Regions from separate parts of the Actinocatenispora sera genome, predicted to be linked through region 1. Evidence: predicted binding sites of a transcription regulator. Region 1 holds the regulator's gene; the other holds the start of a gene.

The links. Region 1 encodes HrcA, which represses chaperone genes, less so after heat shock. Its sites were predicted from a motif close to GGTTNGCACNCTCNNNNNGAGNGTGCNAACC; they were not measured.
Region 2: the regulator HrcA is predicted to act here: its motif matches at 8,334-8,364, upstream of groES (co-chaperone GroES).

Annotation. Positions count from the first base shown of each region.
Region 1 covers NZ_AP023354.1:6,409,941-6,425,392, reverse strand. The annotation lists gene lepA (translation elongation factor 4) at 1-761, shown strand, start outside; gene Asera_RS30230 (dihydrofolate reductase family protein) at 1,007-1,552, shown strand; gene Asera_RS30225 (coiled-coil domain-containing protein) at 1,754-2,788, shown strand; gene Asera_RS30220 (NmrA/HSCARG family protein) at 3,093-3,959, opposite strand; gene Asera_RS30215 (TetR/AcrR family transcriptional regulator) at 4,060-4,626, shown strand; gene Asera_RS30210 (cytidine deaminase family protein) at 4,645-5,037, opposite strand; gene Asera_RS30205 (hypothetical protein) at 5,095-5,970, opposite strand; gene Asera_RS30200 (enoyl-CoA hydratase-related protein) at 6,244-7,029, opposite strand; gene hemW (radical SAM family heme chaperone HemW) at 7,047-8,279, shown strand; gene Asera_RS30190 (DUF4870 domain-containing protein) at 8,402-8,794, opposite strand; gene hrcA (heat-inducible transcriptional repressor HrcA) at 8,956-9,981, shown strand; gene dnaJ (molecular chaperone DnaJ) at 10,068-11,210, shown strand; gene Asera_RS30175 (16S rRNA (uracil(1498)-N(3))-methyltransferase) at 11,293-12,021, shown strand; gene Asera_RS30170 (histidine triad nucleotide-binding protein) at 12,116-12,460, shown strand; gene Asera_RS30165 (serine hydrolase domain-containing protein) at 12,571-13,968, shown strand; gene Asera_RS30160 (PhoH family protein) at 14,183-15,205, shown strand; gene ybeY (rRNA maturation RNase YbeY) at 15,229-15,452, shown strand, end outside.
Region 2 covers NZ_AP023354.1:2,247,014-2,262,465, reverse strand. The annotation lists gene guaB (IMP dehydrogenase) at 1-1,486, opposite strand, end outside; gene Asera_RS10935 (DUF5319 family protein) at 1,752-2,123, shown strand; gene Asera_RS10930 (hypothetical protein) at 2,148-3,026, opposite strand; gene shbA (RNA polymerase sigma factor ShbA) at 3,094-3,678, opposite strand; gene Asera_RS10920 (response regulator transcription factor) at 3,913-4,545, opposite strand; gene Asera_RS10915 (hypothetical protein) at 4,591-5,523, opposite strand; gene Asera_RS10910 (WhiB family transcriptional regulator) at 5,700-6,071, shown strand; gene groL (chaperonin GroEL) at 6,128-7,762, opposite strand; gene groES (co-chaperone GroES) at 7,843-8,151, opposite strand; gene Asera_RS10895 (DUF1918 domain-containing protein) at 8,451-8,654, shown strand; gene Asera_RS10890 (class I SAM-dependent methyltransferase) at 8,736-9,929, shown strand; gene ybaK (Cys-tRNA(Pro) deacylase) at 10,082-10,561, shown strand; gene Asera_RS10880 (GNAT family N-acetyltransferase) at 10,694-11,263, shown strand; gene yidD (membrane protein insertion efficiency factor YidD) at 11,364-12,461, opposite strand; gene Asera_RS10870 (ABC transporter ATP-binding protein) at 12,547-14,349, opposite strand; gene Asera_RS10865 (ABC transporter ATP-binding protein) at 14,346-15,452, opposite strand, start outside.

The DNA of each region.
Region 1 (15,452 bases):
TCCGGGAGCGGCTGGAACGCGAGTTCAACCTCGACCTGATCTCCACCGCGCCCAACGTGGTCTACCGGGTCGAGCTGGAGGACAACACCGAGCACATCGTCACCAACCCGAGCGAGTACCCGACGGGCAAGGTCGCCGCGGTCTACGAGCCGGTGGTGCGCGCCACGGTGCTGACGCCGAACGAGTTCGTCGGCGCGGTGATGGAGATCTGCCAGAACCGGCGCGGCAAGCTGCTGGGCATGGACTACCTGTCCGCCGACCGGGTCGAGCTGCGCTACACGCTGCCGCTGGCGGAGATCATCTTCGACTTCTTCGATCAGCTCAAGTCGCGCACCCGCGGCTACGCGTCCCTGGACTACGAGCCGTCCGGTGAGCAGTCCGCCGACCTGGTGAAGGTCGACATCCTGCTCAACTCCGAGCCGGTCGACGCGTTCAGCGCGATCGTGCACAAGGACAAGGCGTACTCGTACGGCGTGCAGTTGACCACCAAGCTGCGCAAGCTGATCCCGCGGCAGCAGTTCGAGGTGCCGATCCAGGCGGCGATCGGTACCAAGATCATCGCTCGGGAGAACATCCGCGCCATGCGCAAGGACGTGCTCGCCAAGTGCTACGGCGGTGACATCACCCGCAAGCGCAAGCTGCTGGAGAAGCAGAAGGAGGGCAAGAAGCGGATGAAGATGGTGGGCCGGGTCGAGGTTCCCCAGGAGGCCTTCATCGCCGCGCTGTCCACCTCGGACGGTCCGGAGCAGCCGAAGAAGTAGGTGCCGCGCCGAGCGGCGGGGCCGGAGCAGTCGAAGGCGCGCGAAGAGGCCGCACGCGCACCGGTCGACTGTCCACTTCGGATGGCGGGGCCGGCGCGGCTGGTGGTCTGATCCTCGCTGCGGGGCACGCGTCCCGACGCGCCCGGTGCCCTCCGCCGAGCCGCGGGCGGCGGCATCGATGAGTTCTGCGGGCGGGCGCCGTCGACACAGGTACCGGTACGACGATCACCGCTGGGAGGACGACGATGGGGACCATCGGGGTACACGAGTTCATCACGATCGACGGCATCATCTCCGAGCCGACCTGGACGATGGACTACCCGTTCGATCCGAAGATGGGCGACGCGATCGGCGCGATGATGGCCGGCTGCGAGGCGATCCTGCTCGGCCGTACCACGTACGAGGGGTTCGCGCCGGCCTGGTCGTCCCGGACTGCGGAGGACGACCCGGGTGCACCGTTCTTCAACGACACCCCGAAGTACGTGGTGTCGGGCACGATGACCGACGCGGAGTGGCGCCACTCGACGGTGCTCGGGCCGTACGAGCCGGCGACGATCCAGCGGCTCAAGGACCGGGTGGACGGCGGGATCTACGTCAGCGGCTCCGGTCGGCTGGTGCGCGCGATGCTGGCCGACCGGCTCGTCGACGAGCTGCATCTGTTCGTCTTCCCGCTCGCGCTGGGTAGCGGGCAGCGCCTTTTTCCGGCGGCGGGCGGGCCGGAGCGGCTGGCGCTGGCCGGCTGCGAGTCGTACGACAGCGGTGTGGTGCACCTGACGTACACGGCGGCCTGACGGCCCGATCTGTCGGCACCGTACCGGTTCGGGCGATTGCCGCGCCGGCGCCGTCATGATCCACAGTGGACGGACCGGGACCCTCCACTGTGGATGTGTCGACCACTGGATCGTGTCGAACCGAATACGTTCAGTGAGTGGTTTTTGCCGCTGGCTCACCTGCCGGTAGCCTGTGGTGCCTGTTCGGACCGCGGTGGTCGGGTGGGGGTGTGGCAGGTGACGGTACGGCGCGACGGCGCGCGCGCAACGCGGGCGTGGTGGCCGGTGCTGGTGGCGGTGCTCGCGATGCTCGGTGCGGTGCTGGTGGCGCCGGGTCCGGTGGCGGCCGACCCGGACGAGGGCGGCAGCGCCTCGGTGTACAAGAAGCTCGACTCGGCGGCACGCAAGTACAACAACGCCAAGGCGAAGCTGGACGCCACCAAGAAGAAGCAGAAGCAGCTGACGAAGAAGATCGCGGCCACCAACCACACGGTCGACACGCTGTCCGACGAGGTCGGCAAGATCGCCGCGGTGCGCTATCGGCAGGGCCCGACCAGCCTACTGACGCTCGCCCTGGACCAGCAGTCCAGTACCGATCTGCTCGCCATGGCCGACACGCTGACCTATCTGGGCCGGCAGGACACCCGCAAGATCGATGCGCTGGTCGCCGCGCGGCGGGACCAGAAGGAGCAGCAGCAGGAGCTCGCCGAGACCGCGGCCAAACAGCGCAAGCAGGTCGCCGAGCTGAAGAAGAGCCGGGACGCGGCGCAGAAGGCGGTCGACAAGATCAGTTCCGGCTCGTCCAACGGGTACGGCGGCCAGTCCGCCTCGGCCGAGCCGGCGCCGCGCAACCCGGACGGCAGCTGGCCGCCCGAGTCGTGCTCGGTGGACGACCCGACCACCGACGGATGCATCACGCCGCGGTTGCTGCACGCGTACCAGGAGGCGCGCAAGGCCGGCTACACCCGCTACACGGCCTGCTACCGCTCCAACGAGGACGGCGGCGAACATCCACGCGGTCGGGCCTGCGACTTCTCGGTGACCCCGGATGGCTTCGGCGACGCGGCGACCGGTGAGGCGAAGACCTACGGCGACAACCTGGCCGCCTGGTTCATCGCGAACTCCGGCCGGCTCGCGGTGCTGTACGTCATCTGGTACCGGCAGATCTGGATGCCCGGGGTGGGCTGGCAGCACTACGACCCGACCGGCGCGCCGTCGGTCGAGCACACCAACCACGTGCACCTGTCCGTGCAGTGACCTGGGTGCGCGCGGGGACCTAACGCCCGCCGCGTACGACAGGATCGCCGACCGGTACGGGCGCGAGATCCTCGGCCCCGACGACACGCGGGTCTGCGGGTGCGGCGTTTCCGGGAGTCCGGCGGCGAGGTGCCCACCGTGCTGTCCTTCCGCGCCACCCGCGCCGGACGACCGGCACCCGCCGACCTCGACCGCGCCGCGGGCGGTCCCTGGTGCCGACCTGCGGTGGCGTGGCGGCGGGTGCCGGTGCCGGCCAGGGTCTGTTTCGGAATCCCGCGTGCGGGCGGGGGCTCCGAAACAGATCCTAGGCGGCGGCGTGTGCCGCAGCGGCGCGGAGCAGGTCGGCGCCGGTGCGGTCCAGCCAGGTGTCGAAGGTCGTCAGTCCCGGGTACCGGCGGCGAAGCGCCGGGATGTCGGCCTGCCAGCCGGCGAACGAGCTCCCGTCGGTGCGCGCCTGCTCCGGCAGCGCCAGCGGCGTGATGTCGATCGGGTGCCCGACCGCCGCCTCGATCCCAGCGGCGATCTGGGCGCCGGTCACCTCGTCGCCGGCGATCTCCAGCTCGACCCCGCGGTACTCGTCGGGTCGGGTGAACGCGAGCGCGGCGAACGCGCCGATGTCGTCGACGGCGATGATCTGCACCCTGCCGTCCGGGGTGATCATCCGGATCAGCGGCGTCTCGCCAAACGCGCCGTACGGTCCGTGGCTCGCGTGGTTCTCCATGAACATCACCGGCCGCAGCATCGTGTAGGGCAGGTCGAGGCTCCGGATGTACTGCTCGATCTGCCACTTGGTTTCCCAGTGGTCGATGCCGGTCGCGCGGTCGGCGCCGCCGACCGAGGTGTACACCAGGTGCTCGGCGCCGGCGGCGACCGCGGCGTCGGCGACGTTGCGGCCCATCCGTACCTCCAGCGGGTCGTGCCGCGGCTCGGGGACGGCGGGCTGCGCGCTGAAGACGCCGTACGCACCGGCCGCGGCGCGGTCGAGGCTGTCTCGGTCGGTCATGTCGCCGGCGACGAGTTCGGCGCCGGCGGCGGCCAGCCGGGCCGCCGCCGGGCTGTCGGTGTCCCGGACCAGGGCGCGGACCCGCCAGCCGGCGGCGAGCAGGTGCCGGGCGGTCGCGCCGCCCTGCTTGCCGGTCGCGCCGGTGACCAGGACGAGGTTGTCGGACATGGTTTCCCCCTACGATAAAGTGGAGCAGTGCTCCGAATGGAGCATCGCTCCAGATAATACGGAGCGGTGCTCCTCTTGTCCATGTGGGAGGCTGCCCGGCATGACCGACACTCAGCGCGCGGACGCCCGCCGCAACCGCGACCAGTTGCTCGCCGTCGCGCGCGAGTCCTTCGCCGAGTACGGCACCGCGACGTCGCTGCGCGAGGTCGCCCGCCGTGCCGGTGTCGGCATCGGCACCCTGTACCGGCACTTCCCGACCCGCGAGGCGCTGCTGGAGGCGCTGCTGTCCGACCGGTTCGACACCCTGCGCCAGGACGCCGCCGATCTCGCCGCCGAGGAGGATCAGCGCGCCGCGCTGCTGCGCTGGCTCAGCCGGGTCGCGGCCGGCGCCGGTACCTACCGGGGGCTGCCCGAATCGGTCCGCACCGCGCTGCGCGACCACGACTCCCGGCTGCACGACAGCTGCGACGCGATGCGGACGGCGGGCGGGGATCTGCTGCGCGCGGCCCAGCGGGCCGGGACCGTACGAACCGACGCGACCATCGAGGATCTGCTCGCCGCCGCCACCGGCATCGCCTGGGCCAGCGAGAACTCCGCCGACCCGGCCGCGCTCACGGCCCGCCTGCTCGACTACCTGATGCACGGCCTCGCGGTCGGCGAGCGCTGAGCCGTCACGCCGGCCGGTTCAGTCGGCGTCGAGCTGGTGATCGGCCCAGACGTAGGTCTCCGGCAGCAGGTCGACGATCGGGACGCCGCGCACCTGCTCGCCGTGGCCGACGACGACCGTGATCTCGGGGAAGTAGTCGAGCAGCACCTGCCGGCACCGGCCGCACGGCGGGATGACGCCGCGGCCCCGGTCACCCACCGCCACGATCGACTCCAGCTCGTACGCACCCTGCGCGGCCGCCGAGCCGATCACGACCAGCTCGGCGCACGGCCCGCCCGTGAAGTGGTACGCGTTGGCCGCGGTGACGATCCGCCCGTCCCGGGCCCGCGCCGCAGCGGCCACCGTGTGGTTGTCGCCCCGGCAACGGGTCGCGGCGACCCGCGTCGCCGCCTCGACGAGCTCGTGATCCACCACGGCAGGAGAGGTCATCGTCTCGCTTTCGGCTTCGGTGGGCACCGATGCCCGGGGTCAGTTCTTCTTCTTCGGGCCGTACACCTCGACCTGGACCGGGGGTGGCGTGTCGGACGCCGCCTGCGCGGCGCCGACCGACTTCCACTCGCCGGAGTCGACCGTCCACCGCTTCGAGCCGTACTGCACCTGCTCGATGCCGGTCTGCGACGCGTACGCCACCAGCCAGTGCGCGAACTGCCAGCCGGAGCGCTGCCCGTCGGTCGGCACGGTCAGCCCGGTAGCCCCGGAGTTGCGGGTGATCAGCGAGTTGCCCCAGTCCAGCCGCATCGCGGCGACCACCGCGTCGCGGGCGGCGGCGCCGCGCTTGGCCGGTCCGTCGTGCAGGCTGCAGGACAGCGCGCCCCCGGCCGAGCCGACCAGCGCGTTCGCCACCGTCTCGGCCTCCGGCGCCCACTTCTGGTACTCGTCGGGAGCGGCGGAGCGCTGCACCGCCTGCGCCGCCTCGGTCACCGACATGTCCTGCCAGCCGGGCACCGTGACCAGGTGGTCGTAGAAGGCACCCGCCGCGTACCGCGGGTCCTGGAGCTGCTTCGGCTCGCCCCAGCCCTGGCTCGGCCGCTGCTGGAACAGACCGACCGAGTCGCGGTCGCCACTCTCCAGGTTGGTCAGCTTGGACTCCTGCAGCGCGGTGGCGAGCGCCACCACGACCGCCCGGTCGGGCAGCCGGCGGCGCACCCCGACCGCGGAGATGGTCGCGGCGTTGGCGGTCTGGTCCGGGTTCAGCTCGAACTTCCCGTCGCTGGTGTGCACCTGGCAGGTCGACAGCAGCGGCGGATGGTACGTCTTGCCGCTGCACGCGGCGATCGCCAGACCGGTCGCGACCGCGACGGCGCCGGCGAGCACGGCTCGCCCTTGCACCACCCGACCTCGCACAGCGTCTCCTTCGAGCCGAGCGGGGTCGACCCCGCGAGCCGCGGGCGACGGTGCTCGTCGCCGCCCGTGTCCATTGTGCCGGGTGCCCTCGGTCACCGAGCCGGTACCGAAGACCGGAGGGCACTCGGGTGCTCCGATGCTAGGAGCCGGACCCTATCGTCGGCGTACCGAAAACCGCGCCGAGCAGGGCAGCCGTTGCCCCGCGTGAATCCGGACACGTGGCGCCGAACGAATGTGCCCGCGGCGTCCCGCCGCCCGCCGGCCCCGCGGCGCCTAGTCGCGGCCGGGCGGCACCCAGCGGGGCGCCCGCTTCTCCCGGTACGCGGCGACGCCCTCGCGCCCCTCGGCGGAGAGGAAGTAGCTGCCCGACAGCTCCGCCAGCGCGTCGAGTTCGGGCCGGATCGGCGGCCCGCCGTGCAGCAGCGCCTTCGCCCCGGCCAGCGCCCCCGGCGCGCCGCGCACCAGCGACGACACGTACCGCTCGACGGTGGCGTCCAGCTCGTCGGCCGGCACCGCGGCGGTGACCAGGCCCAGTGTCGCGGCCCGGCTGCCGTCGAACGTGTCGCCGGTCAGGTACAGCTCGGCCGCGGCCCGGGACGGCAGCCGGCGCAGCACCGGCGCCGAGATCACCGCCGGGATCACCCCGAGCCGTACCTCGGTGAACGCGAACGTGGCATCGCGCGCGGCGACGACCAGGTCGCAGGCCGCGATCAGCCCCAGCCCGCCGGCGCGGGCCGCCCCGCCGACCCGCGCGACCACCGGCTTCGGCGCGTCCCACAGCGCGGCGAGCAGCGCCGGCATGTCCCCGGCGGGTACCTCGCCGGCCTCGCGGGCGGCGGCGGTCTCGGCCAGGTCGGCGCCGGCGCAGAACACCCGGCCCACGTGGTCGAGCAGCAGCACCCGTACCGCGTCTTCGGCCAGGGCGCGGTCGACGGCGTCGAGCAGCTCGCGGATCAGCCGGCGAGACAACGCGTTGCGGTTGTGGTCGCTGTCCAGGGTGAGGGTGGCCACACCGTCGGCCACCGCGTACCGCACCAGCGGTCGGGTGTCATCGGTCACCGCGTCAGACTAGTGGGATGGCCGCAGCTCTCCCGGACGCAGAACCGATGCCCGACGACGGCGCGCTGCCCGACTCCGCCCTCGCCGGGCGGCGGGAGCGCCCGTTCGGCATCTACGTGCACGTGCCGTTCTGCGCCAGCCGGTGCGGCTACTGCGACTTCAACACCTACACCGCCGACCAGCTGCCCGGCGCGAGCCGGGACGACTACCCCGACCTGGTACTGGCGGAGCTCGCCCAGGCCCGCCGCGTGCTCGGCGCCGACCCGACGCCGGTGCGGACGGTGTTCTTCGGCGGCGGCACCCCGACCCTGCTGCCGCCCGACGCGCTGGCCCGCATCCTCGCCGGCATCGACGCGACGTTCGGGCTGGCGCCGGATGCCGAGGTGACGACCGAGGCCAACCCCGAGTCGGTGACGCCGGCGTCGCTCGCCGCGCTGCGCCGGGCCGGGTTCACCCGCATCTCGCTGGGCATGCAGTCGGCGGCCGAGCACGTCCTCGCCGTCCTGGACCGCCGGCACACGCCGGGCCGTGCGGTGGCCGCCGCCCGCGAGGCGGCCGCGGCCGGGTTCGACCACGTCAACATGGACCTGATCTACGGCACGCCGGGGGAGACCGCGCAGGACTGGGCCGACAGCCTCGACGCGGTGCTGGCCGCGGTCGCCGACGGCGTCGTCGACCACGTCTCGGCGTACTCGCTCATCGTCGAGGACGGCACCCGGCTCGCCGCCCGGATCGCCCGCGGCGAGCTGCCGACCCCGTCCGACGACGTGGCCGCCGACCGCTACCTCGCCGCCGAGAAGCGGCTCACCGCCGCCGGGCTGACCTGGTACGAGGTGTCGAACTGGGCGGCCGACGACGCGGCCCGCTGCCGGCACAACCTGCTGTACTGGACCGGCGGCGACTGGTGGGGCCTCGGCCCCGGCGCGCACAGCCACGTCGGCGGGGTCCGCTGGTGGAACGTCAAGCACCCCAGCCGGTACGCGCAGCGGCTGGCCGCCGGGCTCTCCCCGGGCGCGGGCCGGGAGATCCTCACCGCCGCCGAACGGCACACCGAGGACGTGCTGCTCGCCACCCGGCTGCGCACCGGCCTGGACCTGTCCGTACTGCCCGAGCCGGCGGTTGCCGCCGCGCACCGCGCGGCCGCCGACGGCCTGCTCGCCACCGCCGACCTCGCCGCCGGCCGCGCCGTACTCACCCTCGACGGCCGCCTCCTCGCCGACGCCGTGGTCCGCGACCTCCTCCCCGACTGACGCTCGCCGGCCGGACCCGTCGCCCGCGGCATCGCGCGTCAGGCCGGCGGCGCGTCACCGGTCCGGGTACGACCGGCGTCGTGCCGCCGGTCTCGCTCGCCGGGCGGGCAGACAGGCGCGGCCTACTTGACCAGCGGGTAGGAGAGGGGGTGGCGGTAGCACTCGCCGTTGTTGGCCTTGACCAGGGCGATGATGTTGAACACGAACGGCACCACCGGGATAAGCCGCAGCAGCCAGGGCAGCGGCCACAGGTGGACGAATCCGGCGCACCCGGCGAGGATCACCGCGACCAGATCGATGATCGCCCAGGTGAGGTTGAAGTTGAGGGCGGAGACGGCGTGCGCGCGCAGTTTCGGCGATGTGTCGCCCTTGCTGAGCAGCGTGACCAGGGGTGCCACCCAACCCAGCAGGCCGCCGAAGAAGATGCCGACGGCGGCGAGGGCGTGGGTCAGGACCGCCCAGTTGCGCTCTTCGGTGCTGTCGTAGCCGGGCGGGGCGGGAGACGGTCCGGTCATGCGAACACGGTACGCAACTGCCCGGTGGGGTGGTATCGCACCGGGCGGGAAGGCGACGCCAAGATCGGTAACGAGCGGGTCGGGCGGTCGGGGTCGTAGACTGGCACTCAGTGGTCAGGAGTGCCAGTGTGACGTGGCCGGGTGCGAAGGAGGTGGTCGGTGTGAGTCTCGATGAGCGCAAGTTGGAGGTTCTGCGCGCGATCGTCGAGGACTACATCGCCACCCAGGAACCGGTCGGCAGCAAGAGCCTCGTCGAGCGCCACCAGCTCCGCGTCTCCTCCGCTACGGTGCGTAACGACATGGCGGCGCTGGAGGACGAGGGCTACATCCACCAGCCGCACACCAGCGCCGGCCGGGTGCCCACCGACAAGGGATACCGGCTGTTCGTCGACCGGCTGTCGACGGTCAAGCCGCTGTCGCCGGCCGAGCGGCGGGCGATCCAGCGGCTGCTGTCCGGTGCGGTCGACCTGGACGACATCGTGCACCGCACGGTGCGGCTGCTCGCCCAGCTGACCCGGCAGGTCGCGGTCGTGCAGTACCCGAGCCTGGCCCGCAGCACGGTGCGGCACCTGGAGCTGGTGATGCTCACCCCGACCCGGTTGATGCTCGTGATGATCACCAACACCGGCCGGGTCGAGCAGCGGCTGGTCGACATGCCCGTCCCGCTCGACGAGGAAGACGTGCTCGACCTCCGCTCCAAGATCAACGACAAGCTGGCCGGCTGCCTGCTCTCCGACAGCCCGGTGCTGATCGAGACGCTGGTGGACGAGACGCCGCAGCCGATGCGGTCGGCGATGGCCACCCTGTCCAACGTGCTGCTGGACACGCTGATCGAGCGCCGGGAGGAGCGCATCTCGCTCGCCGGCACCGCCAACCTCGCCCGCGGCACCGCGCTGGACTTCCCCGGCTCGTTCGGCGGCGTGCTGGAGGCGCTGGAGGAGGAGGTCGTGCTGCTCAAGCTGATCGGCGAGGTGGAATCGCCGACCACGCTGCGCATCCGCATCGGCGACGAGAACGAGTTCGAGGGGCTGCGCACGACCTCGGTGGTCAGCACCGGCTACGGCCCGGGCGCCGTCGTCGTCGGCGGCCTCGGCGTGCTCGGCCCGACCAGGATGGACTACCCCGGCACGATCGCGGCCGTGCGCGCCGTGGCACGCTACGTCGGCGAACTGCTGGCGCAGAATTAGTCGGCGAACCGCTGGCGCGAAACCGGGCCGCCGGAACCCCACCGGGCCGGCCTACCGTTACGACACGAAGGACACAGGACACCGCAGTGGCCAAGGACTACTACGCGATCCTCGGCGTGGGCCGCGAGGCCACGCCGGACGAGATCAAGCGGGCGTACCGGAAGCTTGCGCGCCAGTACCACCCGGACATCAACTCCGAGCCGGACGCGCAGGACCGGTTCAAGGAGATCAACGCCGCCTACGAGGTGCTGTCCGACCCGCAGAAGCGGCAGATGGTCGACATGGGCGCCGACCCCCTCGCCCCCGGCGGTGGGGGGCCCGGCCCTGGCGGTCCGGGCGGACCGTTCGTCGGCTTCCAGGACATCATGGACGCGTTCTTCGGCGGTGCCGCCGGCGGTGCGAGCCGCGGCCCCCGGCCGCGTACCCGGCCCGGCTCCGACGCGCTGATCCGGCTCGACCTGGATCTGGAGGAGACCGCGTTCGGCATCGAGGCGCCGCTGACCGTGGACACCGCCGCGGTCTGCGAGACCTGTCACGGTGAGGGCACCGCACCCGGCACCCACCCGGCCACCTGCGACATGTGCGGCGGCTCCGGTGAGGTGCAGAGCGTGCAGCGCACCTTCCTCGGCCAGGTGATGACCACCCGTCCGTGCGGCAACTGCCAGGGCTTCGGCACCGTCATTCCGAACCCGTGCCCCACCTGCGGCGGCGACGGCCGGGTGCAGACCCGCCGCACCGTCACGGTCAAGATCCCGGCCGGGATCGAGGACGGGATGCGCATCCGGCTCGCCGGCCAGGGCGAGGTCGGCCCCGGCGGCGGCCCGCCCGGTGACCTGTACGTGGAGATCCACGAGCGCGCCCACGACGTGTTCAGCCGCAAGGGCGAGGACCTGCACTGCCGCGTCGTGCTGCCGATGACCGCGGCGGCGCTGGGCACCCAGATGACGCTCAAGTCGCTGGACGGCGAGGAGAACGTCGAGGTCAAGCCCGGCACTCAGCCCGGCGCCACCATCAAGATCAAGAACAAGGGCGTACCCCGGCTGCGCGGCGGCGGCCGCGGCGACCTGTTCGTCCACCTGGACGTCAAGACGCCGACCCGGCTCGACGCCGAGCAGGAGAAGCTGCTCAAGGAGCTGTCCAAGCTGCGCGGCGAGGAGACCATCGAGCCGGCCCGGCCCGGCGGCGGTTTCTTCTCCCGGATGCGCGACGCGTTCAACGGGCACGCCTGACCGCCGTGCCGAACCCGATCCCCACGCGGGTCGGCGCGGCCGCGTCGAGTTCGATCCGCGCGGTGCGCCGCCGGCGGCTGCGGTGACCGACGCACTGTTCCTCGTGCCGGCGGTGCCCGAATCCGGCCGGTACCGGCTGGACGGTGCCGAGGGCCACCACGCCGCCGACGTGGTACGGCTGCGGGCCGGCGAGACGCTGCTGCTCGGGGACGGCGCCGGCACGGTCGCCGACTGCGTCGTGACCGCCGTCGCCAGGGGTGTCCTCGATGTCGAGGTCACCCGCTACCGGCGGCTACCGGCCCGCGAACCGCGGCTGGTCGTGGCGCAGGCGCTCGCCAAGGGCGACCGGGGCGAGCTCGCCGTCCAGACGATGACCGAGGTCGGCGTGGACGAGATCGTGCCCTGGCAGGCGGCCCGGTCGGTGGTGCGCTGGCAGGGTGACCGCGGTGCGCGCTCGCTGGCCCGCTGGCGGATCACCGCCCGGGAGGCGGCCAAGCAGTCCCGCCGCGCGTTCCTGCCCACCGTCGCCGACCCCGTCGGTACCGCGGCGCTCGCCGCGCGCCTCGCCGGGGCCTCGGCGTACGTGCTGCACGAGGACGCGGACACGCCGCTCGCCACCGCTCCGGTGCCGTCGACCGGCACCGTACTGCTGGTGGTCGGGCCGGAGGGCGGCGTCGCCCCGGAGGAACTCACCGCCTTCGAAACCGCCGGTGCCACCCCGGTCCGCCTCGGCCCCGAGGTGCTGCGTACCTCCACCGCCGGCGTCGCCGCCCTGGCCGTTCTCTCCGCCGCCACCGGCCGCTGGCACTGACCCCTGGGCCCGGCGACGTGGCGCCCGGTGCCCTGGCACCGGACCCGCTGACCTGGTGCGGGACCCGGCGCCGGCCGCGGCCTAGGATGCAGGCGTGACCGACTGCCTGTTCTGCAAGATCGTGGCGGGGGAGATCCCGGCGAAGGTCGTGGACGATGCCGGGCGCACGCTGGCGTTCGCCGACATCGAGCCGCAGGCGCCGACGCACGTCCTGGTGATCACCCGAGACCACCATCCGGACGCCGCCGCGGCCGCCGCGGCCGACCCCACGCTGGTGGGTGAGATCGTCGCGACCGCGCACCGGGTGGCGCAGGCGGCCGGCGTGGCCGAGTCCGGCTACCGGCTGGTGTTCAACACCGGGCCGGACGCCAACCAGACCGTGCCGCACGTGCACTGCCACGTCCTCGGCGGCCGCACCATGACCTGGCCGCCCGGCTAGCGGGCACCGGCCGCCGCAGGACGACCGGGCCGCGCGGTCGGCCCCGAGCACCACGGGTACGGGCGGTGCTGCCGGTCGTGCCGGACCCCTTGTCGAGATGGAGCAACAGCGTGAGCGCAACCGATCAGCGGGCGACGCCGGCCGAGGTGGCCCGGTACTACGAGCGGACGGTGCGGCGCGCCCAGCGCACCGCGCGGGTGCCCGCGGTACAGGTCGCGCTGCACCGCGCCGACCGTCCACTGTGGACTTTCGAGGTGGGCGAGGCGGGCGGCGGCGCCACGCTCGACGCGGACACCCAGTTCCGGATCGGCTCGATCACCAAGACCTTCACCGCGGTACTGGTACTGCAGTGCCGCGACGACGGCCTGCTCGACCTCGACGACCCGGTATCGGCACACCTGTCCGTCCCGGCACACGGCGACCTGACCATCCGCCGGCTGCTCAGCCACACCGCCGGCCTGCAACGCGAGCCGTACGGCGACATCTGGGACACCCTCGCCGTCCCCAGCCTGGCCGAGACGCTCGCCGGGCTGGAACAGGCCGAACGGATCCTGCCGCCCGGCCGCCGGTTCCACTACTCCAACCTGGCGTTCGCGCTGCTCGGCCACCTCGCCGCGGCCAAGCGCGGCGGCAGCTGGGCCGAGGTGCTCGCCGACCGCATCCTGACCCCGCTCGACCTGCCGCTGACCCTGCAGCCCGGCCCCAACGCCGCCACCGGCTACCTGGTCGACGCCTGGTCCGACCACGCCCGCCCGGAACCGCGCACCGACCTCGGCGGTGTCGCGCCCGCCGCGCAACTGTGGGGTACCGCGGCGCAGCTGGCCCGGTGGGGCGCGTTCCTCGCCGACCCGACCGCGATCGACCCGGACGGCAAGGTGCTCAGCGCCGACACCCTGGTCGAGATGCGGCACCCGACCGTGCTGCGCGACGAGCAGGTCTGGACCGCCGGCTGGGGCCTCGGCCTGATCGTCCGGCCCGGCCGCGACCGCGGTACCGATGTCGGCCACGGCGGCGCCATGCCCGGCTTCCTCGCCGAGACGTACGGCCGGGTGTCCGGCACCGACGACGACGTGCCCGGCGCGTTCGCCGCCGCCGTACTGCTGTCCGCCGGCAACGGCGACCGCGCGCTCGGGCTGTCCACCACGCTGCTGGACGCCGCGGTCGAGCGCGACCCGGCCGACATCCAGCCGTGGCGCATCGGTACCCCGGTGCCGGACGAGTGGGCCGGCCTGCTCGGCCACTGGTGGGGCGAGGGCTTCGAGTACGTGTTCCGCTGGCGCGACGGGCACCTGGAGGCCAGCGGCGCGGACGACGCGCCCGGCGTACCGCCGGCGGTGTTCGGGATCGAGGGGCCCGACCTGCTGCGCTCGGTGTCGGGCCGTGAGATCGGCGAGCCGCTGCGGCTGACCCGGGACGAGCAGGGCCGGATCGTGCGGCTGCACTGGGCGACGTACCGGTTCACCCGCGAGCAGCAGACCTTCGACGGCGTCTGGGCCAGCCGCCCCTGACCGGCACCGGGAACCGGCCTCGCCCGGGCGGGGGCTTGACGATCGCTCGTCGTGCGGGAGAAACCGGCCAGGTTGGCCGGACCTTTCCGGCAATCAGGGAGACATGCGGGCAAAGCCCGCCGGAAACGCGACGCGGTCCGGGCGCCCCGGCGGATACCATGGTGACCAGTAGCCACCCGAGACGTCTGGAGGCATGGCCCGCAGCGGCCAACCCATGACCAGTAGCGCAGCCGACCTGCGGCACGCCCGGGTAACGACCAAGATCACGGTCCCCGACCCGCACACCATGGTGAGCCTGCTCGGTGCCCGTGACGAGCTGCTCAAGCTGGTGGAGCGCTCGCTCAAGAGCGACGTGCACGTCCGGGGCAACGAGATCACCCTCACCGGCGAGCCGGCCGACAACGCCCTCGCCGAGCGGCTCTTCGCCGAGCTGCTGGAGCTCATCGAGAAAGGCGAAACGCTGACCGAAGACGCGGTCCGGCGCACCGTCGGCATGCTCGAACAGGGCACCGAGGAGCGGCCGGCGGAGGTGCTGACCCTCAACATCCTGTCCCGGCGCGGTCGGACGATCCGGCCCAAGACGCTGGGCCAGAAGCGCTACGTGGACGCCATCGACAACCACACGATCGTGTTCGGCATCGGCCCCGCCGGTACCGGCAAGACCTACCTGGCGATGGCGAAGGCGGTGCAGGCGCTGCAGGCCAAGCAGGTCAACCGGATCATCCTGACCCGACCGGCGGTCGAGGCCGGCGAGCGGCTCGGCTTCCTGCCCGGCACCCTGTACGACAAGATCGACCCGTACCTGCGCCCGCTGTACGACGCGCTGCACGACATGGTCGACCCCGACTCGATCCCGCGCCTGACCACCAACGGCACCATCGAGGTGGCGCCGCTGGCGTATATGCGGGGTAGGACCCTTAATGATGCTTTTATCGTGCTCGACGAGGCGCAGAACACGACTCCCGAGCAGATGAAGATGTTCCTCACCCGGCTCGGGTTCGGGTCGAAGGTCGTGGTGACCGGTGACGTGACCCAGGTCGACCTGCCCGGTGGCACTCGCAGCGGGCTGCGGGTGGTGCGCGACATCCTGGGCGACCTCGACGACGTGCACTTCTCGACGCTGGGTTCGGCGGACGTGGTGCGGCACAAGCTGGTCAGCCAGATCGTCGACGCGTACGACAAGTGGGACGCCGAGCACGGCGAGGACGACGACCGCCCGGCCCGGCGCCGGCGCTGACCGAGACCAGTAGAAGAGGACCCGTGTCCATCGAGATCAGTAACGAGTCCGGGGTCGAGGTCGACACCGACGCGGTGCTCGACGTCGCCCGCTACACCCTGGACCAGATGCAGGTCAACCCGCTCGCCGAGCTGTCGGTGCTGCTGGTCGACGTGCCGTACATGACGGAGCTGAACCACCGGTGGATGGGCGGCGACGGCCCGACCGACGTGCTGGCGTTCCCGATGGACGAGGTCGGTGCCGGTCC
Region 2 (15,452 bases), 4.2 Mb from region 1:
TGTCGTGCGGGTGGCTCTCCTTCAGACCGGCCGCGGTGATCCGGATCAGCCGGCCGCGCTGCTGCAGCGACGGCAGCGTCTGCGCGCCGGAGTAGAGCATCGCCTGCCGCAGCCCGCCCACCAGCTGGTGGGCCACACCGCGCAGCGGCCCGCGGTAGGGCACCTGGCCCTCGATGCCCTCCGGGATCAGCTGCTCGTCAGTGGACACCTCACCCTGGAAGTACCGGTCCTTGGAGAACGACTTGCCGGCACCGCGGGTCTGCATCGCGCCGAGCGACCCCATCCCCCGGTACGACTTGAACTGCTTGCCGTTGATGATGATCAGCTCGCCGGGGCTCTCCTCGCAGCCGGCCAGCAGCGAGCCGAGCATCACGCTGTCCGCGCCGGCCACGACCGCCTTCGCGATGTCACCGGAGAACTGCATCCCGCCGTCGGCGATCACCGGCACGCCGAGCGGCTTGCACGCGGCGACCGTGTCCATGATCGCGGTGATCTGCGGCACCCCCACCCCGGCGACCACCCGGGTGGTACAGATCGAGCCGGGCCCGACGCCGACCTTGACCGCGTCGACACCGGCCTCCGCCAGCGCCTTGGCCCCCTCGTACGTGACCACGTTGCCGCCGATGACCTGCACCCCGGTGTCCGCCTTGATCCGGGACACCATCTCCATCACGGCCCGGCTGTGGCCGTGCGCCATGTCCACCACGACCACGTCGACCCCGGCGTCCACCAGCGTGCGGGCCCGCTTGTACGACTCGTCGCCGATGCCGACGGCCGCCGCCACCCGCAGCCGGCCGGCCGGGTCCTTCGTCGCGTCCGGGTACTGCTCGGACTTGGTGAAGTCCTTCACGGTGATCAGACCGCGCAGCCGGCCGTCGTCGTCCACCAGCGGCAGCTTCTCCACCTTGTGCTGCTGCAGCAGCGCGAAGGCGTCCGCGCGGGCCACCCCGACCGGCGCGGTCACCAGCGGCTGCGGCGTCATCACCGCGCCGACCTTGGTCTGCTTGTCGGCCACGAACCGCATGTCGCGGTTGGTCACGATGCCGAGCAGCACGCCGTCCGGCCCCACCACCGGGACTCCGGAGATCCGGTACCGGGCGCACAGCGCGTCGACCTCGGCAAGGGTGTCGTCCGGCGAGCAGGTCACCGGATGGGTGATCATGCCGGCCTCGGACCGCTTCACCAGGTCGACCTGGCTCGCCTGGTCGTCGATGGACAGGTTGCGGTGCAGCACGCCGATGCCGCCCAGCCGTGCCATCGCGATCGCCATCCGCGCCTCGGTGACCGTGTCCATCGCCGAGGACACCAGCGGCATGGCCAGCTCGATGTCCTTGGTCAGCCGGGTTGCCGGGGTGATCTCGGCCGGATCGACGTCCGACTCGACGGGCTGCAGCAGCACGTCGTCGAAGGTGAGGCCGAGCGGTAGCCGGGCGGCGGCGCCGAGCGGCAGGTCCTGGGAATGGTCGACGGGATGCGTGGCAGCCATGTTGATCCGATCTTGGTTGACCCCGGTGGCCGGGCCTGGTCGTCTTCCGGCACGCGGGAACCGTCGGCACGCCGGGCGTCAAGCGCTGCCACCGGCCGCGTGTTCCGATCCTACGCCCGGCAACTTGCCAGCCACGCGGGCTGCTCCCGGGTGCGGTCCACGGCACTGCGGGACGCCCGTACCGGCGTGGAACCTGCCTGGTTGTCGGGATCACCCGGCGGCGCACGGGCGGCGAACGAGCGTACCCAGGCGATACCGTGGGTTCGTGCGTGACGAGCCGCTCGACCCCTTCGCGAACGACCCGACCGATCCGGCCGCCGGGTTGTTCGGCGGCGTGCCCGGGCGGCCGCTGGCCGACGACGAGCGCGACGAGGTCACCGCCGAGCTGGCCGAGCTGGACGAGTTCCAGCGGTTCCTGGAGCCGACCGGGATCCGCGGCGTGGTGTTCGACTGCGACGACTGCCATGCGGCCCACTACGTCGCCTGGGAACTGCTGCGCAGCAGCCTGCACCACGTGCTCGAGCACGGCCACCCACGGTTGCACGAGCCGGCCTACCAGCCCGACCCGGACCACTACGTCTCCTGGGAGTACGCGCGGGGTTACGTCGACGGGGCCCAGGCCACCGACCACGGCTGACCCGGCGCACGCCGGGCCGACGGCTCACTTCCCGTCGTCGTCCCGGTGCGGGCCCTTGCCGTGGCCCGGCTTGCCCTCGTTCGACGACTCCGCCTTCGTGGAGGCTTCGGGACTCGCCGAGTCCTCCCCGCCGGGCGTCGTGTTCCCGGCGCCCGCGGACGAGTCGGAGGGCGACGGCTCCGCCGACCCGGTGTCGCTGGCCTGCGGGGACGGCTGCTCGGGGCTGGGCATCAGACTGGGCGTCGGCCCCGGCCCGCCGGCACCGTCCGGGGACGGGCTCAGCCCGCGGCGGACCTCGTCGGCCTTGCGGCGCAGCGTTCGGGCCGCATCGTCGGGCAGGTGCCGGACGTGCTTGTCGGCGTCGGCGAGGTAGCGCCGGGCGTCGTCGTCGCGGCCTTCCTTCGCCGCCTTGCGGGCATCGTCCACGTCGGCGGCCGCGGCCGAGCGGTGCTCGGCGACCGCCGCCCGGTCCGGATAGATCACCTTCGTCACCGGGAACAGCGGACTGTCCGGTGCGGCACCACCGGCGGCCATCGCCACCCCGGCGAACCCGCCCGCGGCCAGCACCGCGAACCCGGTGGCCAGCACCAGCCGACCCGACCGGCGACGCGCCCGCGCGGCCCGGCGCGGCCGGGACCGGTCCGGTGCCGGCCCGGTGGGTCCACCACGCCGGATCCGGGGCAGCTGCGGCGGCCGGCCCGACGGGGCATCCGTCGCGCCGCTCTCGTCGGTGAGGATGTCCTCCCGCCACGCCGCGAGCAGCTGCAGCGCGGGATCGTCGTACCGGATGTCGTCGTCGGCCAGCCCGAGCAGGGCGTCGAGGACGCGGTCGTCGCGCGCCACCGCGTCCTCGGACGGGGTGGTCTCGCCCGTCTCGGCGGGCGGATCGGACCGGGTACTCATGGCCGGTCTCCGCTTCGCTCCGACCGGGCACGAGGCACGAACACGCCCCGCCTCATGATTCGATCGCTCATACTCCGACCTCGTCGTACAGCTCGGCGGCGAGGGCCCGCAGCCGGTTCAGCGCGCGGTGCTGGGCGACCCGGACCGCGCCGGCGGTCATGCCCAGGGCGTTGCCGGTCTCCTCGGCGGTCAGGCCGACGCCGACCCGGAGCACGACGACCTCGCGGTGCTGCGGCGTCAGCCGCTCCAGCAGGCCGCGCATCCGGCCGGCCGCATCCAGCGCGATCGCCCGCGCCTCGGGCCCGGCGTTCAGGTCCACCTGCTCGGGCAGCGTCGCGACCGGCTCGGACCGGTCCCGGGCGGCGCCGCGGTGGGCATCGGCGACCTTGTGCGCGGCGATGCCGAAGACGAACGCGGTGAACGGCGATCCGCCCGCCCGGTACCGGGGCAGTGCACCCAGCACGGCGATACACACCTCCTGCGCCACGTCGTCAGCCGTCGTGTACGCGCCGCGGCCGGTCCGACCGAGTCGAGCACGGCAGTAACGGACAACGATCGGCCGGATCCGCGTCAACAGCTCCTCGACCGCAGCGCGGTCGCCGCCGCCGGCGCGTACGGCGAGCTCGGTGAGCCCCGCCTCCGGTGATGTCATCGCCCGCTCGCACTCTCCCGTTACGAACCTTCCGCCGAACGGTAGCGTGTTTGCGGCGATCTTCGCATAGAGGTCTTGGCCAATCAGGGCACCCGTGGGCCCCTGACGGTGCCCATTGGTGCAGGTCGGGCGACCGGACCCGGCCGGCACGGGCCGGCCGATCCGGACCACCCACGCGGGCCACCCGGCATCGGGCGCGGTGTGGAATCGCGCGGGATTCCACCACCCGCCCTCTCAGCTGACCAGGCCGGAGCGGAACGCGGACGCCACGGCGTGCGCACGGTCGCGCGCACCGAGTTTGCGGAACAGTCGACGGGCGTGCGTCTTCACCGTGTCCTCCGAGACGAACAGCTCGCGGCCGATCTCGGCGTTGCTCTTCCCCTCGCTCATTCCCCGCAGTACCTGCAGCTCACGTTCGGTGAGCACGCCCCGCCGGGGGCCCGGCGACTGCGCCGGGCGACCCAGTGTCGGCGTACCGACCGGATTCTGCCGGCCGTTCGGGCATGCCAGCAGGATGCCCTGAGCCAGCGCGCTGACCAGGTCTTCCCCGTGTTCGCCGGCGCGGATCACGCCGCGGGCGCCGGCGGCGACCGCGGCCGCCGCGGCCCGCGGGTCGTCGGCGCCGACGAGCACGAGTGCGGTGTGTGGACCGCGGCTGAGAACCCGGCGGGTGAACTGCACCGGGTCAGGCCGGGTCATTCCGACATCGATCAGGACGACGTCCGCCGGACGCTCGCCCATCCGGGCCAGCGCCTCCTCACCGGACAGCGCCGTCCGCACCGCGGCAGCGACGCCGAGATGCGCAGCCCAGGCAGCGATGCGTTGCGCCGCCACGGGCGTTCGTACACAGACGAGCACCGAGCGCACGTGCTTCTCCTCTCTCCCAGACAGAGAGACCCCGGTGACTCGGGCTCATGACGCGATTGTGGTGTACGTGTTCTGCGCCACAGCTTCCCCCGTCACGGCGACCTCCTTCAAGGTCTCCTGTCGCAGCCGGCACGCCACTCCCCACACCGGGAACGCCTCGACCGCCGCCGCGAGCCGCTCCGCTCTTCTCAGTATCACTGCCGCGGACCGGAATAGGGGTGCGACCGCTTGTCTACGGGCAACTTCCCGCACCGAAACGCCATAAAAGAGCAGAGACTTCGCAAGATGGCGCGGCGCCTGCGCCATTTCGGCGCACCGTACCGCCCGGTACGCCGCGGCTGCCGCGGTTTCCGGCAGATCAGAAAGGAGGGAAAATTCGGCCGCAACCCAACCGCAACGTACGGCGGTGCGCCAGCCCGGGTCGGCCACCTCGCGCAGCGCCGCCAGCCGGCGTTCCGCCATCGCCCGGGTACCCGCACCGATCGCGTCCGCGGTCAGCCCGACGAGCGCGTCGGCCCGCGCCTCGACGTCGGTACCGGCCGCCTCCAGCGCCGCGGCATCCAGCTCCGCAGCGCGGTCGTACCGGCCGCGCTGGCGCGCCGAGCTGCCGAGCGCGGACAGCGCCAGCGAGACATACCGCCGCCCGCTCCCGGACCGCAGCACCGGCCGTGCTCCCGGCGCGGTGGGCAGCAGCGCCCCGTCGCCGGCACCGTACCGGCCGAGCGCGGTGGGCAGCAGGGTGTCGTCGGCCGCACCGTACCGGCCGAGCGCGATCAGCGCCACGCCCCGCAGCCACGCCGACCGCGGAGTCGCCGGTACCGCAGCCAGCAGCGACAACGCCCGTGCCGGCCGGCCGAACCAGAGCGCCCGTTCGGCCCGGTCCACCGACCCGCCGGCCGGCAGTTTGCCGCCCGACGGCCGAGGGTACGGCGAAGGCGAGCGCCGGGCACCCGGCATCGGCTCGGTCGAGGCAGGCATGCGCCCATCCTCGCCGATCCGGCCACGTGACGCGGGTCCCGGCGCCACCCGCGGCGATGGCCGCACGACACGAAACCGGAGCACCACCCGCACCGAACGACCGAGGGACCGAACGACCGACGCGGCGTCCGCCGCACTGAACGACCGACGCGGCCGCCGCCGCGCAGGGAGGACCGATGGCAGACATTCGTCGCCTACCCGGTACCAACACCGACCGGTGGGACTGGCAGCTCGCAGGCAACTGCCGCGGGTTGGACAGCGCGATGTTCTTCCATCCGGACGGCGAACGCGGGCCGTCCCGGACCCGCCGCGAGCGGGCCGCCAAGGCGGTCTGCGGGACCTGCCCGGTACGGGCCCAGTGCGCCGCGCACGCGCTGGCGGTGCACGAGCCGTACGGCGTGTGGGGTGGGCTCAGCGAGTCGGAGCGGCAGCGGCTGATCGACGACGGCTGGGAGGACCTGGCCGACCGCCGGCGGCGCCGGGTCGACCTGCGCCGCCTCGACGCCCGCCTGTCCGGCGCGGACCAGCCGGAACTCGTCTCCGCCTAGCAAGCGACGACGAAGCGGGCCGCCCAGTCTGGGCGGCCCGCTTCGTCGTGCCTGGCCTAGAAGCCGGGGCCGTGCTGGTGGCCGTGGCCGTGGCCGTGGCCACCGGCGGCCGGCTCCTCCTCCGGCTTGTCGGCAACCAGGCTCTCGGTGGTGAGCAGCAGGCTCGCGATGCTCGCCGCGTTGGCGACCGCGTTGCGGGTCACCTTCACCGGGTCGATGATGCCGGCCTTGGCCAGCTCGACGTACTCGCCGGTGGCGGCGTTGAGACCGGTCCCGAACTCCGCCTCGCGGACCCGCTCGACCGCGACGTAACCGTCCCGGCCGGCGTTCTCGGCGATCCAGCGCAGCGGCGCGACCAGCGAGGTGCGGACCAGCTTGACGCCGGTCGCCTCGTCGCCGGACAGGCCGAGCCCGCCGTCGAGCTTGCCGGCCACCTGCACCAGGGTGGCGCCGCCACCGGGCACGGTGCCCTCCTCGACGGCCGCCTTGGTCGCCGAGATGGCGTCCTCGATGCGGTGCTTCTTCTCCTTCATCTCGACCTCGGTCGCGGCGCCCACCTTGATGACCGCCACGCCGCCGGAGAGCTTCGCGAGCCGCTCGTTGAGCTTCTCCCGGTCCCAGTCGGAGTCGGACTCGTCGATCTCGCGCTTGATCTGGGCGACCCGGTCGGCGACCGCGGCGTCGCTGCCGGCACCGTCGACGACCGTGGTGGTCTCCTTGGTGACGACGACGCGGTGCGCGCTGCCGAGCACCTCCAGGCCGACCGAGTCGAGCTTGTAGCCCAGCTCGGACGAGATGACCTCGGCGCCGGTCAGGATCGCCAGGTCCTGCAGCATCGCCTTGCGGCGGTCGCCGAAGCCGGGCGCCTTCACCGCGCACGCCTTGAGCGTCTTGCGGATCGAGTTGACCGCGAGCGTCGACAGCGCCTGGCCGTCCACGTCCTCGGCGATGATCAGCAGCGGCTTGCTGGTCTCCAGGACCTTCTCCAGGATCGGCAGCAGGTCCTCGACCGAGGAGATCTTCTCGGTGGTGATGAGGATGTGCGCGTCCTCCAGCACCGCCTCACCGGCCTCCGGGTCGGTGACGAAGTGCGGCGAGAGGTAGCCCTTGTCGAACTGCATCCCCTCGGTGATCTCCAGCTCGGTGGTGAGCGTCGAACCGTCCTCGACGGTGATGACGCCCTCCCGGCCGACCCGCTCCATCGCCTCGGCGATCAGCTCACCGATGGTGGCATCCTGCGCGGAGACCGTCGCGACGTGCGCGATGCGCTCCTGCGTGTCCACCTCGGTGGCCTTGGCGACCAGCTCGTCGGAGATCGCCGCGACGGCCGCGTCGATGCCGCGCTTCAGCGCGGTCGGGTTGGCGCCGGCGGCCACGTTGCGCAGGCCCTCCCGGACCATCGCCTGGGCCAGCACCGTCGCCGTGGTGGTTCCGTCGCCGGCCACGTCGTTGGTCTTGGTGGCGACCTCCTTGGCGAGCTGCGCGCCGAGGTTCTCGTACGGGTCGGTGAGCTCGATCTCCTTGGCGACGGTGACGCCGTCCTTGGTGATCGTCGGCGCGCCGAACTTCTTGTCCAGTACGACGTTGCGCCCGCGCGGACCGAGGGTCACCTTGACCGCATCGGCGAGCGCGTTGACCCCGCGCTCCAGGCCTTTCCGGGCGTCGTCGGAGAAGCTGAGAATCTTGGGCATCCCCGGTCCTTTTCGTTCAAAGATGGAACCGCCCCGGAGTCGACACGCGGTCGACTCCGGGGCGAGTGGTTACGAGAGCGTCACTTCTCGACGATCGCGAGGACGTCACGCGCGGAGAGGATCAGGTAGTCCTCGCCCGCGTACTTGACCTCGGTGCCGCCGTACTTCGAGTAGATGACGACGTCGCCTTCCTTGACGTCGACCGGGACACGGTTGCCCTTGTCGTCGATCCGGCCGGGGCCGACGGCGAGGACGGTGCCCTCCTGCGGCTTCTCCTTGGCGGTGTCGGGAATCACGATGCCCGACGCGGTCGTGGTCTCAGCCTCGTTGGCCTGGACCACGATCCGGTCCTCCAACGGCTTGATCGCAACCTTGGTCGCGGTGGTCACGGCAAGACCCTCCTGGGGTACTCATCTGCATGCCTTGGGTGACCGGCGGATCCGTCGTCGCGGGTGGCCGGACCGCTGGCCAGTTCGTGTGGTGACACTCTCAGGAGCCCTAACGAGGTCGCCCGTCGGGCGGCTCCGTTAGCACCCCTGTCGCGAGAGTGCTAACCGAAGGTTAGGTCGACCATTGGCACTCCGTCAAGGAGAGTGCCAATCGCCACGCCGATGTTTCGGCCGGCCGGGCCGAACGCTACGCGCCCGCGCGGGCGCCGCCGCAGACTGGAGGGACGGAGGTGAGCAGCATGCGGGCAACAGTTGGCGAACACCTGCACGTACACGGCCGTACGGTCGGTGAGCACGACCGGGTCGGCGAGATCGTCGAGGTGCGCGGCGAGCACGGCAACCCGCCGTACCTGGTCCGCTTCCCCGACGGGCACGAGAACCTGGTCTACCCCGGGCCGGACTGCGTGGTCGATGAACAGGCCACCGAGCATCGAACCAGCTGATACCGGGCGACCGGGTGGGTGGTCGACGCGGCCGGGCCGGGCTGCGGCACCATCGGCGCGGTGACCCCGGAACAGGTGACGATGCTGCGGTCGGAGGCCGGCCGTGAGGCGCTGGCCGCGGCGGCGACGCTGGTGGACACCGACCGGCTCGCCGCGGTCGAACGGCTGCGCCGAGGCGGCCGCAGCCCGGAACTCGCCGCGGCCGCGCTCGGCCAGGCGCGGCTGCGACAGCGCGCGGCGGTCAAGTTCGGCGCCGGCGCGGACCGGCTGCTGTTCACCGACGACGGGCTCCAGCAGGCGACCCGGCCGGCCGTCGCGGCACGCCGGGCCCGGCGACTCGCCGCCGCCGGCACCGACCGGGTGGTGGATCTGTGCTGCGGGATCGGCTCCGACGCGATCGCGTTCGCCCGCGCCGGGCTGAGGGTCACCGCGGTCGACGCGGACCCCGGTACCGCCGCGGTCGCCGCGGCCAACGCCGAGACCCTCGGACTCGCCGACCGGATCGAGGTCGTGGTCGGCGACGCCGCCGCGGTGCATCGCGAGCTGCCCGCCGGCGGTGCGGTGTTCTGCGACCCGGCCCGGCGCGCGGGCGGCCGCCGGGTGTTCGACCCGGCCGCGTACTCGCCGCCGTGGGAGTTCCTGCTGTCGCTGACCGGCGGCCCGGCCTGCCTGAAGCTCGGGCCGGGCATCGACCACGCGCTGCTGCCGGCCGGCGTCGAGGCCGAATGGGTGTCGGTACGGGGCGAGGTCGTCGAGGCCGCCCTGTGGTGCGGCCCGCTCGCCGGGGTACCGCGGCGGGCGACGGTGCTGACCGGTACGCCGGCCGGCACCCCCGTCGAGGCCGCCGAGCTCACCGGGGACGGCACCCGGGAGGCGCCGGTCGGCCCGCTGCGCCGCTACCTGTACGAGCCGGACGGCGCCGTGCTGCGCGCGCACCTGGTCGCCGAACTCGCCGAGGCGATCGGCGGCAGCATCGGCGAACCCGGCGTCGGCTACCTCTACACCGACGCCGAGGTGGCCACGCCGTTCGCCCGCGGGTACGAGATCGAGGAGGTGCTGCCGTACTCGGTGAAGCGGCTGCGGGCGGCGCTGCGGGCCCGCGACGTCGGGGTGGTGACGATCAAGAAGCGCGGCATCGCCCTCGACCCCGACGCGCTGCGGCGGTCGCTGAAGCCGTCCGGTGCCGGGGCCGCGACGGTGCTGGTCACCCGGATCGCCGGCGCACCCACCGCGCTGCTGGCCCACCCGCTCCCGGCCCCGCCCGGCGGCGCGTAGCCGGCCATCGGTTCGGCTCCCGGACTGCGCACGTCGGCCTCCCGACCTCAGCCCGGCCGCGGGACCTCGCCGCCGGCGCCGGCCCGACCGCGCAACCGGGGCGGTCGAATATCTGCCGTCCCGACCGCGCGTCGCGGGTAGCGTGCGGCACCGTGGCAGGCAGAGGTACGCCGGCGACCGCGCTGGTCGCCCGGCAGCGGGTGACGCACCGGGTACACGAATATCCCCACGATCCACGCGCCGAGTCGTACGGCGAGGAAGCGGCCGCGGCGCTCGGGGTAGCGCCGGAACGGGTGTTCAAGACGCTGGTCGCCGAGGTGGACGGGGTACTGACGGTGGCGGTCGTCCCGGTCACCGGGTCGCTGGATCTCAAGGCGCTGGCCGCCGCGGCCGGCGGCAAGAAGGCGACGATGGCCGATCCGGCCGCGGCCGAACGCGCCACCGGCTACGTGCGCGGCGGCATCAGCCCGCTCGGCCAGCGCAAGCGGCTGCGTACCGTCATCGACTCGTCGGCCGAGGACCACGAGACGGTGTTCTGCTCGGCCGGCCGGCGCGGCCTGGAGCTGGAGCTGGCCGCCGCCGACCTGGCCCGCCTGCTGGACGCGGTCACCGCCCGGATCGCCGCTCGCTGACGCGCCACTCCGACGCGGAACCGGGGGTCGGAGCACCGGGCTTCGCGGCCGGTGGCGCCGGCCAGCCATGCCGTCCCTGGGCAGGGCGCAAAAGCGCGGGCCGGCCGAGCGGGCAGCGGTTACCGTCGGCCGGTGAACGACATCAGCCTGGCCGAGAAGCCGACCCTGACCGGCGAGCGGGTACTGCTGCGGCCCATCGACGTGGCCGACACCGACGTGTTGCTGGAGGCGATGGAGGATCCGGAGATCCAGCGCCTGACCGGCAGCCACCCGCGCGACTTCGACTCGACACCCGAACTGCGGCGCCGCGCGGTCGAGGAGTGGTACCGCACCCGGCACGAGCACGCCGACCGGCTGGACCTGGCCATCGTCGACCGGGCCAGCGGTGAGTGCGCCGGCGAGATCGTGCTGAACGAGTTCTCCGCGCCGGACCGTTCGGCCAACCTGCGCATCATGATCGTGCCGCGCTGGGTCGGCCGCGGGCTGGGCGGTGCGGCGATCCGGCTGCTGCTGGACCACGCGTTCGACACCGTCGGGCTGCACCGCGTCTCGCTCGGCGTCTACCCGTTCAACCCGCGCGCCGTGCACGTGTACGAGAAGGTCGGGTTCCAGGTCGAGGGGCGGTTCCGGGACGCGCTGCGCTGGGACGGCGAGTACGTCGACGAGATCATGATGTCGATCCTGGCGACCGATCCGCGCTGACCGGTGCGGCGCCACGACTGCCGGGCCGGCGCCGTCGCCCCGAGTGGACGCACTGTCGAGTACGAGTGCCGGGCCGGCGCCGGCGCGCCGGACCGTGGCGTCAGGCCGGCAGCGGGTCGGCGGTGCCGGGTACCACGTCGGCGGTGCAGCGGTGGATCCGCAGCACCGCGAGGCGCGCGCCGGCGACCAGCCCGTACCGCTCGATCGCGGCCAGGCCGTAGCGCGAGCAGGTCGGCGTGTAGCGGCACCGGGTCGGCAACCCCGGCGAGATCCGCTGGTACGCCCGGATCGCGGCGATCCCGGCCCGCGCCAGCAGCCCGATCCGACCCGGGTCACCCGCGGCGCCGATCGGCTCCGCACCGCGCGACATCCCGCTCGCGATGACCGGAACGATCGCGGCGCGGGCGAAGGCCGCCGGGGTCGGGGCGGTCGCGGTGCGGTGCAGGAACGGCAGGCCGGAGCCGATCAGCGAGGTCAGCAGCGTGTGCCCGGTGTTCGACGGGTCGCCGCCGCAGTTCACCTCGGAGCCGGAGCAGCCCGGTGAGCCGCAGGACGGGCCGGCGCAGGCGTCGTCGAGCTGCCTGCCGCAGTCGCTCCCGACGCCGCTGCAGGCCGAGCTGCAGGCCGAATCGCACGCCTTGCCGACCGGGTCGCAATTGACGCCCTCGACCGTGCAGCCGGCGTTGTCGGGGCCGGTCGGGCCGCCGGTGACGCCGCCACCCACGCCGGTCGGGTCGGCGCCGGTGGGATGGCCGCCGGTACCGGGCGTCCACGGGGTACCGGACGGCGTCGGGCCGCTGCCGGAGGACGGGTCCACGCCGGACGGGTGACCCGCGCCGGAGGGCGTGCCCCGCCCTTGGCCGGGCCGCCGGGTCAGCCAGACGATCAGCACCCCGACCGCGAGCGAACCGAGCGTGGCCAGCGCGGCGATGCCGCCCAGCCACCGCCACGGCCGCCGTGGGACCAGCCGGCGCCACCCGTGCCGTGGTACCGGGCCCGGTTCGGTCTCCCCGTCGTCCGTCTCGGCGTGCGGCACCGGTACGACCGCCCGGCCGGTGACCGAGCCGGCCTCGGCGGCGCCCGCGGCCGCCTGCGTCGCCCGTCCACCCGGCCCCCGGCAGCCACCGCCGTCCGCCGTACCCGACTCGCTCGGTTCGCCCGCTGGGTGTGGCTCGTCGGATGGGGACGGATCGGTCACAATGCCTCCTGCAGGTCGGTCGACATCATCACCGATCCGCGCAACAACACCCGAATCCCAGCGCTACGGGCAAACGCGGTGACGGTCAGTGGCGGCCGTGCCAGGAGTCCCAGAGGGCGGCGTAGTCGCCGCCGGCGGCGACCAGGTCGGCGTGCGGGCCCAGTTCGACGATCCGGCCGTCCGCCACGACGGCTACCCGGTCCGCGTCGTGGGCGGTGTGCAGCCGGTGCGCGATCGCGATCACGGTACGGCCGGCCAGCACGGCACCGAGCGACCGTTCCAGGTGCCGGGCGGCGCGCGGGTCGATCAGCGACGTCGCCTCGTCGAGCACCAGCGTGTGCGGATCGGCGAGCACCAGCCGGGCGAGCGCCAGCTGCTGCGCCTGCGCCGCGGACAGCTCGGTACCGCCGGAGCCGACCGCGGTGGCCAGCCCGTCCGGCAGCGCCTCGGCCCAGCCGAGCGCGTCGACGGCGCGCAGCGCGGCGCGTACCTCGGCCTCGGTCGCGTCCGGCCGGGGCAGCGACACGTTGTCGGCGACGGTACCGACGAACACGTGGTGTTCCTGGGTCACCAGGGCCACCTCACGGCGTCTTCGGTCGAGGGGCAGCGAGACCAGCGGTACGCCACCGATCGTCACCGAACCCGACCGCGGCGGGTGGATGCCGGCGAGCAGCCGGCCCAGCGTCGACTTGCCGGCCCCGGACGGGCCGACCATCGCCAGCCGCTCCCCCGGCCGTACCGTCAGATCGATGCCGCGCAGCACATCCCGACCATCCACATAGGAGTAATGCACGCCGGCCGCGACCACCGCGGGCGCCGCACCGGACGGCAGCGGTACCGGATCGGCAGCGGGGCCCGGCGTTCCGCCGGGCGAGCCCGCAGCGCCGGGACGGGCGTCGGCAGCCTCGTCCGGGCCGGCGGAGACGCCGAGCAGGCGGGCCAGCGAGGCGCCGCCGACCTGCAGCTCGTCCAGCCAGGACAGCAGCCGGTCGACCGGGTCGATCAGTTGCTGCACGTAGAGAGTGGCCGCGGTGACCTGGCCGAGGCTCGCCATCCCGTGCGTGTAGAGCAGCCCGCCGACCAGCAGCGTGGCCACCACCGGGACGACGTAGCTGACCTCTGCCGCCGGGAACCACACCGAGCGCAGCCACAGCGTGTATCGCTCGGCCGCGAACGACCGGCCGATGTCGCCGTCGGTGCGCCGGATCCGTTGCCGGGCAAGGCGCATCGCCTCGACGGTACGGGCGCCCTCGACGGTCTCGGCGAGCCCCTCGTTGACGTCGGAGTAGGCCGCGTTCTCGCGCAGGTAGCCGGCGGTGGCGCGGCGCAGGTACCAGCGGGTGGAGGCCCACAGGATCGGCACCGCGATCAGGCAGGGCAGCGCGACGAGCGGGCCGACCAGGGCCAGCGCGCCGAGCGTGAGCACGGTCGTGACCAGCGCGATCAGCGTCTCCGGCGCCGCGAACCGGACCGTGCGGGCGAGCGCGTCGACATCCCGGGAGGTACGGGTCAGCAGGTCGCCGGTGCCGGCACGCTCCACTGTGGACAACGGCAGGGACAGCACCCGGCGGACGAACTCCTCGCGCAACTCGGCCAGTACCCGCTCACCGAGCCGGAACGACACCAACCGGGCGAACCTGGTCAGCACCGACTGGCCGATCACGAACGCCGCGATCGCCAGCGCCACCTTGTCCACCGTGACCCGGGTGGTCCCGTCCTGTACCGCCTGGACCAGGTTGCCGAGCAGCCGCGGCGCGCCGAGCCCGGCGATCGCCGCCAGCGCGTGCAGCACCAGCGCGGTCACCAGCGCCCTGGGGTGCCGCCGGGCGAGGGTCCGGGCGTACCGCCGGACCTGGGCCGGCGTCGCCACCGGCAGCTGCACCGTCATTCCGTCACCTCCGCACGCAGCGGCAGCGTCGGGTCGGCGGCCACCGCCCCGATCCGTTCCGCGGCCACCGTTCCGGACCGGCCCGTACCGGTCGCCGCGGCGCCCGGCTGCCCGCCGGTCGGCTCGGCGCCGGCGACGGTGCCCGTCCCGTCCCCGGTGCCGTCGGGTCGGTCGTCGTCCTCGCCGCGCAGCACCACCGCGCGGTACGCCGGGTTCGCGAGCAGGTCGGCGTGCCTGCCGGCGGCGGCGAGCACGCCGCCGGACACGAACAGCACGGTGTCGGCCCGGTCCGCGAGCAGCGGGCTCTCGGTCAGCACCACCGTGGTCCGGCCGGCGCGGAACTCGGCGAACCGGGCCGCGATGCGCGCCTCCGTGTGCGCGTCGACCGCCGAGGTCGGCTCGACCAGGATCAGCACGTCCGGATCGGCGAGCAGCGCCCGCGCCAGCACCAGCCGCTGCTGCTGGCCGCCGGACACCGACCGGCCGCGTTCCTCGATCGCGGTGTCCAGCCCGTCCGGCAGACCGGCCAGGATGTCCGCGCCGGACGCGGCGTCCAGCGCGGCCAGGATCCGCTCGTCGCGCAGCGCGCCGGACGGGTCCAGCTCGGCCCGCAGCGGGCCGGCGAACAGCCGCGACCCGGTGTCGGACACCAGGATGCGCCGACGCACCTCGGCGGTCGGCAGCCGGTCCAGCGGCACCCCGCGGAACAGCACCGACCCGGCCGTGTACCGGCCGAGCCGGTCGGCGAGCTGCGCGGCGGACGGCCGGCCGGACACCACCAGTACCGTCAGCGAGCCCGCGGCGATCCGCACCCCGGAGGCCGCGTCGGCCAGCTCCACCTCGCCCGGCTCGTCCGGTACCGCGGCCGGGGTCTGCGGGTCGGACAGCTCCGGCTCGATGTCGAGGATGCGCACCACCCGGCGGGCGGCGACCAGGCCGCGGGTCAGGTTGTCGGCCGCCTCGGTGAGCGTGCTCAGCGGCTGCACCAGGAACGCCGCGTACCCGTAGAACGCGACGAGCTGGCCGGGGCTGATCACCCCGGTCAGCGCGAACCGCGCACCGAGCCAGGTGACCAGCACGACGAAGACGCCGGGCAGCAGGAT